Regions from separate parts of the Paenibacillus sp. FSL R10-2778 genome, predicted to be linked through region 3. Evidence: predicted binding sites of a transcription regulator. Region 3 holds the regulator's gene; each other region holds the start of a gene.
The links. Region 3 encodes Rex, which represses fermentation and respiration genes when NADH is low (regulators of the CRP and FNR family bind a similar motif). Its sites were predicted from a motif close to TTGTGAAATATTTCACAA; they were not measured.
Positions count from the first base shown of each region.

Region 1 (3,288 bases), 1.2 Mb from region 3:
TCCCCCTGCTTCACGATAAAGCCGCCTTCAGACAAAGTTAGCGCCACTGACAACGATGCTGGAATAAGCAAACCTGTAGCTCCGTACAAAAAAAGATATACTATGTTTTTCTTGGAACCGTAATTTTCAAAAGCATAGAATGAACCGCGAATCGCAAGAAGAATCACTGCAATGCTTCCCGGAACAAGTAACGCGGAGCCATAATAATAGGCTGTGTCCGGAAAAAAACCGACGATGCCAATATAGAAAAAGATAAAAAATACATTTGTAATCTCCCATACGGGTGATAAATATCGGGAAATCAGACGATTAATGAGATGATCCTGCTTTGTTAAACGTGCATAAAAGGCGAAGAAGCCCGCTCCGAAATCAATGGAAGCTATAATTAAATAGCCGTACAAAAACAGCCAGAGCACCGAGATGCCAATCAATTCGTAACTCATCATTCAGTGCCCCCCTTTTCCGTAAATTGATTAGGATGATCCTTCATCCATTTCTCCATCTCAGCTTCTGCCGGATTATTGTTGAACAAGCGTCTCAGCACGATTACACACATACTGCCGAGTACGATGTACAAGAGCAATAAGGCGAAGAATATAATTCTTACATTCGGTGAAGACGTGGCAGCCTCCTCAACACGCATATATCCACGGATAATCCACGGCTGTCGGCCAATCTCTGCATAAAACCATCCCAGCTCAACAGCCAGAAAAGCGAGAGGGGCGCTCAGTGCGATGATGCGAAGCATCCACTTGTTAAGCTCATTACGCTTTTTCCAGAACACAAACAGAAAATATAGAAACGAAATCGCGAGCAGAGTAAATCCAATTCCGACCATTAAATCAAACAGATAATGAACGAGAAGCGGTGGCCATTCTTCCTTGGGGAATTTCTCGAGCCCCGTCACCTCTGCATTAAAGTCTCCAAAGGCCAGGAAGCTGAGCAGCTTCGGCAGATGAAGAGCCCCTAGAACTTCATGCTCTGCATTCAGCCATCCCAATAGTACCAAATCCACACTGCTGCTCGTCTCAAAATGCCACTCTGCCGCTGCAAGCTTCTCTGGCTGATGCTCGGCCAAAAACTTGGCAGACACATCACCGGCTAACGTGTTCAGCAAACCGAATAGTAAAACGACCGCCATCATGAGATTTAAAGATTTTTTGTGGTATGCGGACACACCTTTTCTCAGCATCGCGAAGGCTGCAATCCCGGCTAACAAGGCAGCTCCTGTCAAATAGGCCGAGCTTAATACATGGAACACTTTGGAGAACGTCGCCGTATTCAGCATCGCTTGCACCGGGTTAATCGCTGTGAATTGGCCTGCTTCCATGACAAAGCCTTCAGGTTGGTTCATGAATCCGTTCACCGTCGTAATAAAAACGGCAGACATGCCTGCCCCGGCGACAATCGGTATCGTCAGCAGCCAATGGATATACGGATTTTTGAACCGACCCCACGTATACAAATAAATGCCCAAGAAGATAGCTTCAAAGAAGAACGCGAACACCTCCATGAATAACGGAAGTGCAATGACATTCCCAGCCAGTTTCATAAAATTCGGCCATACCAGGGCCAGCTGTAGTGAAATCGCTGTACCGGTCACGACACCAACCGCCACAGAAATGACAAATCCTCGAGACCACCGCTTTGCCATAAGTGTATAATGGGGGTCCTTCTTCCGAATCCCGATAAACTCTGCTATAGCGATCATTAGCGGTATACCGACGCCAATCGTCGCAAAAATAACGTGGAACCCGAGAGTCAAGCCTGTCACCAGCCTGCTCCATAGCACCGTATCAATTGCCATTCTTTAATGCTCCCTTCAAAACACTGTTCATTTTTCTATGATTAGGCCTGCTAACTGTTGGCTGCATTCAATATCAGGTTTAGCAAGGTTCAGCGACATCGTTGCCTGTTCGTTTTAGTATGACGTTCATCGTTCTTTGCTATGTAAAAAGAGAAAAAATTCACAAAGCAAGAGTTGGCGAGCCCGATTTACCTGATACTGAGCAGTCAAAATTATAATGTGACCTAATAATTAAAATCATCTTATCTTAAATTGCAAGTAATTCAATCACAGATATCTCTTAATCCCTAAACGTTCAAGAAAGGGTCAAATCTTTCTGACAACTCAGTGAATAACACAAAAAGTACCCGAAGGAGCTATTGATTGATTAGTGTATATGTGATGTCACAAGTTCCCTCCTACTTCGATGCTGGCAAAAAAATGATATCTTCTCATTTTGAGCCGTAATGTATCCCCCTTTTGCAACAAAAAAACACTGACTCAAATCATCAGTGTTTTTTGAATTAAAGCTAATGTCATCTTCGTCATGACAAATCTTGATCTGTCACTATCATTTAGTACGGCCGTAGAAAAAAGAATACCCATCTGATTTCCCAAGCTTAGTCGCCTCCGTTCCGTCCACTAGCTTGACCGCTTTCAGCAACGATACAATTTGCGTATGCATTAGCTTTGCATCAAATTTGTCCATCTCTCTGTTGTCACTATCCACGAGCAGATAGTCGGGCATTGGAATGAAACCAATCACCGGTATCCCTGCTTCAAATAAGGGCTGACTCTCTCCAAACTCAAACTTGTTATGTCCACGCAATAATACAGTACGTGTGCTATCTGTCTTTTCAATAGCCTTCAGCCAAATGGCCGCCATCATTTCATTGCCCGCATAGGTATATTCTGTACTTATTTTTCCAGTTGGTCTATAATGACCCGTATCATCGTCCTTCCACTCCATGCTGCCTAAATGCTCAACCGTAATTCCAGCTACAGCTTTTAAATGGCCATTCTTGCCATCCCACAGCTCTCGATGCCCCTCCATCCAGGTAGAAGTCGCCTGAGAGGACCCTTTGAACTCCGACAATCTAAAATGCCCTGTCACAAAAGCAAATATCATCGTACGTTCCGGCTGCTCCTGCTGTAAGTAACGAATCATAGACAGCATGCCCACAGCGCCATTCTCCTCCACTACATTTATCCCATCCGTATGGGTATTAACGATAATTGCTTCGTCTTTATTCTTACCGTCAATTTTCACATAAAAGGATTCTGTTGGGGCATCTTTTTGTATTTCCGCTTCTAAAATAACCGTACCTTCTTTATGCTCCTGAGCTGCGCTGATCACCTTTTTCCCTTCCGTTTCATTAACCCAAATCGCAGGGATTCCAGCATAATCGGTGGTAAAAGGCACATATTGCTCTTCAACCTTATCGTCAGATACCCCTTTCCAGACTAAAACAACAGCTTTTACGCCCATTTCCTTCGCTTGC
Region 1 is NZ_CP151956.1:3,551,378-3,554,665, reverse strand. It holds gene NST40_RS15695 (cytochrome d ubiquinol oxidase subunit II) at 1-446, opposite strand, end outside; gene NST40_RS15690 (cytochrome ubiquinol oxidase subunit I) at 443-1,807, opposite strand; gene NST40_RS15685 (hypothetical protein) at 2,358-3,288, opposite strand, start outside.
Region 1: a site for Rex is predicted at 1,956-1,973, ahead of NST40_RS15690 (cytochrome ubiquinol oxidase subunit I). Genes of this name have one in related genera too.

Region 2 (3,288 bases), 2.0 Mb from region 3:
GCATTGTTAATCATCTCTATTTGCTCATCATATTCCTCTTGTGACATCGCTCCTAAAGCTTTAAGCCCGCCATAGATTTCTGGAGCCTGCTGATAAGCATGCTTATCTCCTAGCACTACAATAACTGCTGAAGCAGTATGGATTTTATATTGGCCGTAAGCTGCTTCGCGAATTTCTTCTTTTAAGCTCTCGTTAGATATCACTTTGTAATTTGTATGCTGTAGATTATAGGCCGATGGTGCCAATCTGGCATAAGAGAACATTTCCTCTAATTCATTCTGAGGGATGATAACCCCTTCCACAAAATTCATAGCGGATCTGCGTGACTGAATCAAGTCTGTAAAAGCGCTCATAAGTATTCCTCCGTTGTGTATGTATTCGGTTGTAAAATATCAATACCTGATATTTGTAAATGAACTAACTAAATGTTACTAACTCAAAATAACACAGCCTAAAAAATTCGTCAATGATAAAATTTATTGAAGTTAATCTTGAATACCCTGTTGTCAAAAAATAGGACATAAATTAGGATATTAGGATATGTAGAAACACAGTGGATGAAAGGGTGGATAAATTGATTAATAGTAGAGAACAATTGATGATAGATTTGCAAAGAATCGAAGAGAATGACTACGAGCTTAGAAGTGGAGAGGACATAAAGGATTATGTGAAGTTGATGCTTGAGCATATAGGAGATCCCGAGCCTGTACTGCGTGATGAATTGATTTATTCCACATTCTACAAATGGATTAATGAGAAACATTGGTTTAATGATGCGGAGCTTCGTGAACTGCTGTGGATACTTCTTGACGAGCAGCATCTTTTTTATCACATTGGGAATAAAGAAGATCTGACGGTGTATACAAGAACATTTTCTGTATTGGTTGTTGCTCTTATTCTCCAGCGGCATAGGGAAATGGCTATATTGGATAGCTCTGAATTTATAAAGGTGAAGCAGGGTTTGATTCGTTATTATGAGGAAGAACGGGACTTAAAAGGTTATATGGAAAAAGAAGGCTGGGCACACGCAGCAGCCCATGGCGCAGACGCCTTGGATGAGCTGGTTTTATGCTCGGAGAGTGATGCCGAGGTGCGGGAAGAGGTTCTGACAGTTATTCAAAAGATGCTTTATAACGATCAATACATATTCAGGGAGGAAGAAGATGAACGGATTGCTACTATTATAGTTACAATCATCGATCATCATTTACTTCCACAGCAGTCTATAACCGATTGGATTCTCAACTTGGCGCAATGTGGCAGTTGGCCTAGAAGCCACAGCCAGTACGTTAATCGAATAAATACAAAGAACTTCCTGCGTTCTCTTTATTTCAGGTTACTTCTAACAGAGAAGAATATGGACATTGTGGAGGTTTTATTGAAAACTGAGAAGAATTTGAATGAATTTGTACATTAATTCACTCAAACGGTTTTAATTAACACTAGTAATTTAAATAATTTATTATAATGTAATAAAAATCACAAATTTTTATGGAAATTCAAAAACTTTGTGACATTTATAACTTGATAAGTGCTATAATAGAAATATGGCGTTAAAAGTTCTTATGTTTTTCATTACTATTAAGCAGCAAAGCTTATTGCAGAGGAGATTTGGATATGTCAGAATCAATCACTCAAACACAACCTGAACAAGAATCACCAAAAGTAGCTGTTAGCAAGGAACAAATGGATGTTCTAGAACAGCTCTTGAAACCAGAAGTTCAGGAATCATTAACAGTCTTGGTGGAACAGCTGCCAAAATTAACTGAGCTTGTTGGCGTGCTTACAAAGTCCTATGACTTTGTGCAAACTGTCGCAGCGGATGATGTCTTGAAAAGTGATACGGTAAGTGCAATTAAAGAACTTGCTGAACCTGTAGTGCATTCCGCGAAGAATATGGCAGCTACAGTGATCGAAGCAAAAGATCGTGCGAATGAAAGTAACGAAGTTATTGGTCTTTTTGGTCTTATGAAGTTGTTGAAAGATCCGCAAGCGCAAAAGCTTTTCCGTTTCGTAAATGCATACCTTCAAGTTGCTGGAGAACGCAGTAAGCAGAAATAATCATTTTCATATCTTATACGTAAGGGACGGAGGAAACATCATGTCTAAACATATTGTCATTCTAGGAGCAGGTTATGGTGGTCTACTAAGCGCCTTAACCGTACGCAAATATCTCAAAAAAGATGAAGCTAAAATTACTGTAGTTAATCAGTATCCTACCCACCAAATCATTACAGAATTGCATCGTCTTGCAGCAGGTAGTGTTGCAGAGGGTGCTGTAGCTATGCCTCTAACTAAGCTTTTCGCAGGGAAAGATATTGACCTGAAAATCGCGAAGGTTAATTCATTTTCTGTGGAGAACAAACAAATTGTTCTTTCTGATGGTGTGACACTTACTTATGATGCGCTTGTTGTAGGTCTTGGCAGCACTACAGCTTATTTTGGCATTCCAGGGCTTGAACAATACAGTATGGTATTGAAATCAGCTGCAGATGCTAACAAAATTCATCAACATATTGAAGATCGTATTCGTGAATATGCGAAATCGAAAAATGAAGCAGATGCAAACATCCTGATCGGTGGCGGCGGCTTAACAGGTGTTGAGCTTGTTGGTGAAATCGCGGATGTATTGCCTACACTTACTAAAAAATATGGCGTTGATCCTAAAGAAATTAAGCTTATGCTCGTTGAAGCAGGTCCTAAAATCCTTCCAGTATTGCCAGATGCATTAATCGAACGTGCTGTAGCAAGCTTGGAAAAACGTGGTGTTCAATTCCTGACAGGTCTTCCTGTTACGAATGTAGAAGGCAATGCGATTGACTTGAAAGACGGTCAAAAAATTATTGCTAACACATTTGTATGGACTGGTGGCGTACAAGGAAATCCACTCATCGGCGAATCGGGTCTTGAAGTTAACCGAGGTCGTGCAACGGTGAATGAATTCTTGCAATCCACTTCCCACAAAGATGTATTCGTTGCTGGTGACAGCGCGGTGGTCTTTGCAGAAGATGGACGTCCTTACCCTCCAACTGCGCAAATTGCTTGGCAAATGGGTGAATTGATCGGATACAATCTGTATGCCTTCTTGAAAAATAAATCGTTTGAAAGCTTTAGCCCAATCAACTCTGGTACACTTGCTAGCTTAGGCCGTAAAGACGGTGTTGCCATCGTTGGTGCAAGTTCTACTCCGTTAAAAGGCTTGCCTGCAACTCTAATGAAGGAAGCAAGTAATATCCGTTACTTGTCCCACATTAAAGGATTGTTCAGCCTAGCTTACTAATATAGTTT
Region 2 is NZ_CP151956.1:2,681,636-2,684,923, forward strand. It holds gene NST40_RS11675 (nitroreductase family protein) at 1-353, opposite strand, end outside; gene NST40_RS11680 (DUF2785 domain-containing protein) at 575-1,417, shown strand; gene NST40_RS11685 (DUF1641 domain-containing protein) at 1,618-2,061, shown strand; gene NST40_RS11690 (NAD(P)/FAD-dependent oxidoreductase) at 2,102-3,280, shown strand.
Region 2: a site for Rex is predicted at 1,468-1,485, ahead of NST40_RS11685 (DUF1641 domain-containing protein). Genes of this name have one in related genera too.

Region 3 (3,288 bases):
CATGAAGCTGGGATTGCTGACGTGGTTATTACGAACCACTCCAAGCTATTCGCAGATGTTAAGGCTGGGCACCAGCTGCTTCCGGCTTACGAGCATCTTGTCATTGATGAAGCACATCATTTAGAAGATGTGGCTGGTAAACATCTTGGCATGCATATGAAGCATTTCACTGTGGCACACACATTATCGCGGCTGTATAAAGATAGCCGAAACGGACAGCTTCCTGCTCTGCGCCAGATATTACAGTCGTCAGGCAGTGAAGAGGCTTCAGAATGGAGCGGAGTCATCGATCGGATCTACCCGGATCTGCTTACCGTCAAAGAAACCTGGGATGCACTCAGCGACAAGCTGTTCAGCCTTTTGCCGGAACGCAGTGATGCAGGGGCAGGGGAAGCGGGACAACTGGTTATGCGTTTGATTCCCGCCCGTAAGCCGAAGGATTGGGATGAATTGGTTGCACTAGAGAACACTATGAATCTGACGTTAAGCGACATCATCCGTAAGGGTGATAAAATGCTTAACGAGATGCGCGACCAGGAAAGCCAATCCTCAGCAGACAGTCTTGTTACTGATATTAGCGGTTTATTTAAGGATTTGGCTTCCATCCGTGAGCAAGTAAGATTCTTTATGGGGCTGAATGACGATAATGTAGTATATTGGCTGGAGGCAAATGGGAATTACCGCAGCAAATCACTGCAGATGTATGCTGTCCCTGTGGATGTTAGCAGCCAGCTTAAAGAGTTGTTCTTCGATAAGAAAAAAAGCATCGTGCTTACCTCGGCGACGCTGTCTGTAGATAAATCTTTTCAATTTATGATTGATAATCTCGGACTTAACGAAGCTGCGGAAGAAGGACGTCTAATGACCTCACTTCTTCCTTCTCCCTTTAAGTATCGCGAGCAGGCACTGTTAGTTATACCGCGTGATTTTCCTAGTGTGAAGGGCAGTGTGGGCGATGCTCGATTTGTCGATACACTCGTACAGTCATTATCGGAAGCTGCTAAAACAACACGTGGGCGGATGCTGGTTCTGTTTACTTCTTATAAAATGCTGCGTCAGGTATATGATCCGCTTAAAGAGGCTTTAGCCTCACAAGAGATTACGGTGCTTGGTCAAGGCGTGGAAGGTGGCAGCCGGAGCAAGCTGATCCGCCGCTTTCAGGACAGTGCAGCATCCGTATTGCTGGGGACGAGCAGCTTCTGGGAAGGTGTAGATATTCCAGGTGAAGCACTGACTTGCCTGGCCATCGTGAGACTTCCGTTTCAACCGCCGAATCACCCGTTGGCGGAAGCGAAGTCGGAGTTATTACAGGCCCAGAAGAAGAATCCGTTCATGAAATTATCTGTTCCTCAAGCGGTTATTCGTTTTAAGCAGGGATTCGGAAGACTGGTTCGCACGGCGCAGGATCGCGGAATAGTTATTGTTTATGATACAAGGGTTATTGAATCTCATTACGGGAAGTATTTCCTTTATTCATTGCCTGGTCCCAAAATGGAGCATATGCTTACTGATCAAATGGTCCCTCGCATAGCGGAATGGCTAGAGGATGGCGGCGCTTCTTAAAACGCTCGTCTTCAGTTTAGCTCCTCCTTATCCTTAAGGGCGGTGTGTTACAGTACCGTCCTTAATAAGGAGAGGTAGACGTTTGAATATGGATTTTCACAAGAACATTACTATTTTTAGGAGGAAAAATATGAAATCGGATAAAATATCAGAAGCCGTTGTTCGCAGACTGCCTGTGTACTTGCGTTTTTTGAATGATCTCCAGAATCGCGAAATATTAACAGTTTCCTCTCAGGAACTTGGACAAAAGCTTGATCTTAATCCCGCACAGATTCGTAAGGATTTAGCATATTTTGGTGACTTCGGCAGAAAAGGTATCGGCTATGATGTAACGTATCTTATTGAGAAAATCCGTCATATCCTGAAGCTGGATCAACAGCTTAATGTAGCTTTAGTTGGAGCAGGTAATCTCGGACATGCCTTGTCTAATTACAATGCATATCTTAAAGATACTATGAAAATCACGGCTATATTTGATTCGTACGCTCCTAAGGTTGGACGTAAGATCAACTCCCTTACTGTGCAACCGATGGATGAACTAGGCAGCACGATTCGTGAGCAAGGTATTCGCATTGCCATTATTACCGTACCTGATTCAGAAGCTCAAAATGTAGCAGATATTCTCATTTCTTCTGGGATTGAAGCGATTTTGAACTTTGCCCCTGTGATTCTGAAGACACCACCGAATATCCGGGTGCATGCAGCTGATTTTACAACTGATCTGCAAAGTCTTGCTTATTACTTGCGGGATGGAAAGGAAGAAAGCGAACATGAACAACAATAAAACGATAATTAAGGGCGGGTATTTTCTGACTCCGGGAACGGATGAGCCGGTTCTGAGTGGATATATGACTATTGAAGATGATTTAATCACTTACATAGGAAAAGAAGAGCCTCAGATGGAAGCTGGAGTGCAAGTGGTTGATGGCAGCCGTCTGCTGTTCATGCCTGGACTTGTAAACACACATGGTCATGCGGCGATGTCTTTGCTGCGTGGATATGGAGATGATTTAGCGCTACAAGTGTGGCTTCAGGAGAAGATGTGGCCAATGGAGGAAAAGTTCACCGGTGATGATGTATACTGGGGAACCTCCTTATCTGTATTGGAAATGCTGAAGGGTGGAACTACGACCTTCCTCGATATGTATGATCATATGGACCGAGTAGCCGAGGTAGCTGAGTTATCAGGTATCCGTTCCGTATTGATGCGTGGTGTGATCGGGTTATGTCCAGAGGATGTACAGAATCACAAGCTTGCGGAAGCGATTTCTTTTGCCCGTAACTGGCATGGAAAGGCTGAAGGCAGAATTACTACTATGATCTCGCCGCACGCCCCTTATACTTGCCCTCCGGACTTCCTGGTTAAGTTCGTGCAGGCAGCGCATGATCTGGATTTACCGATGCATACGCATATGTCCGAAACGAAACGTGAAGTGGAACAAAATGTGGCGGATTACGGGTTGCGTCCTGTAGCTCACTTAGAGAAGCTTGGCATGTTCACACGTCCCTCGATAGTTGCACATGGTGTTCATTTAAATGATGAAGAGATTGAGATCTTGGCTCGCCATAATGTGGGTGTATCTCATAATCCGGGCAGTAATTTGAAGTTGGCTAGCGGAGTGGCTCGGGTTACTGATCTTCTAAAAGCTGGTGTGAAGGTGTCTCTTGGCACGGATGGCGCGGCAAGCAACAATAACTTGGATATGTTTGAAGAGATGCGGCTTG
Region 3 is NZ_CP151956.1:4,723,235-4,726,522, reverse strand. It holds gene dinG (ATP-dependent DNA helicase DinG) at 1-1,563, shown strand, start outside; gene NST40_RS21320 (redox-sensing transcriptional repressor Rex) at 1,694-2,347, shown strand; gene NST40_RS21315 (amidohydrolase) at 2,334-3,288, shown strand, end outside.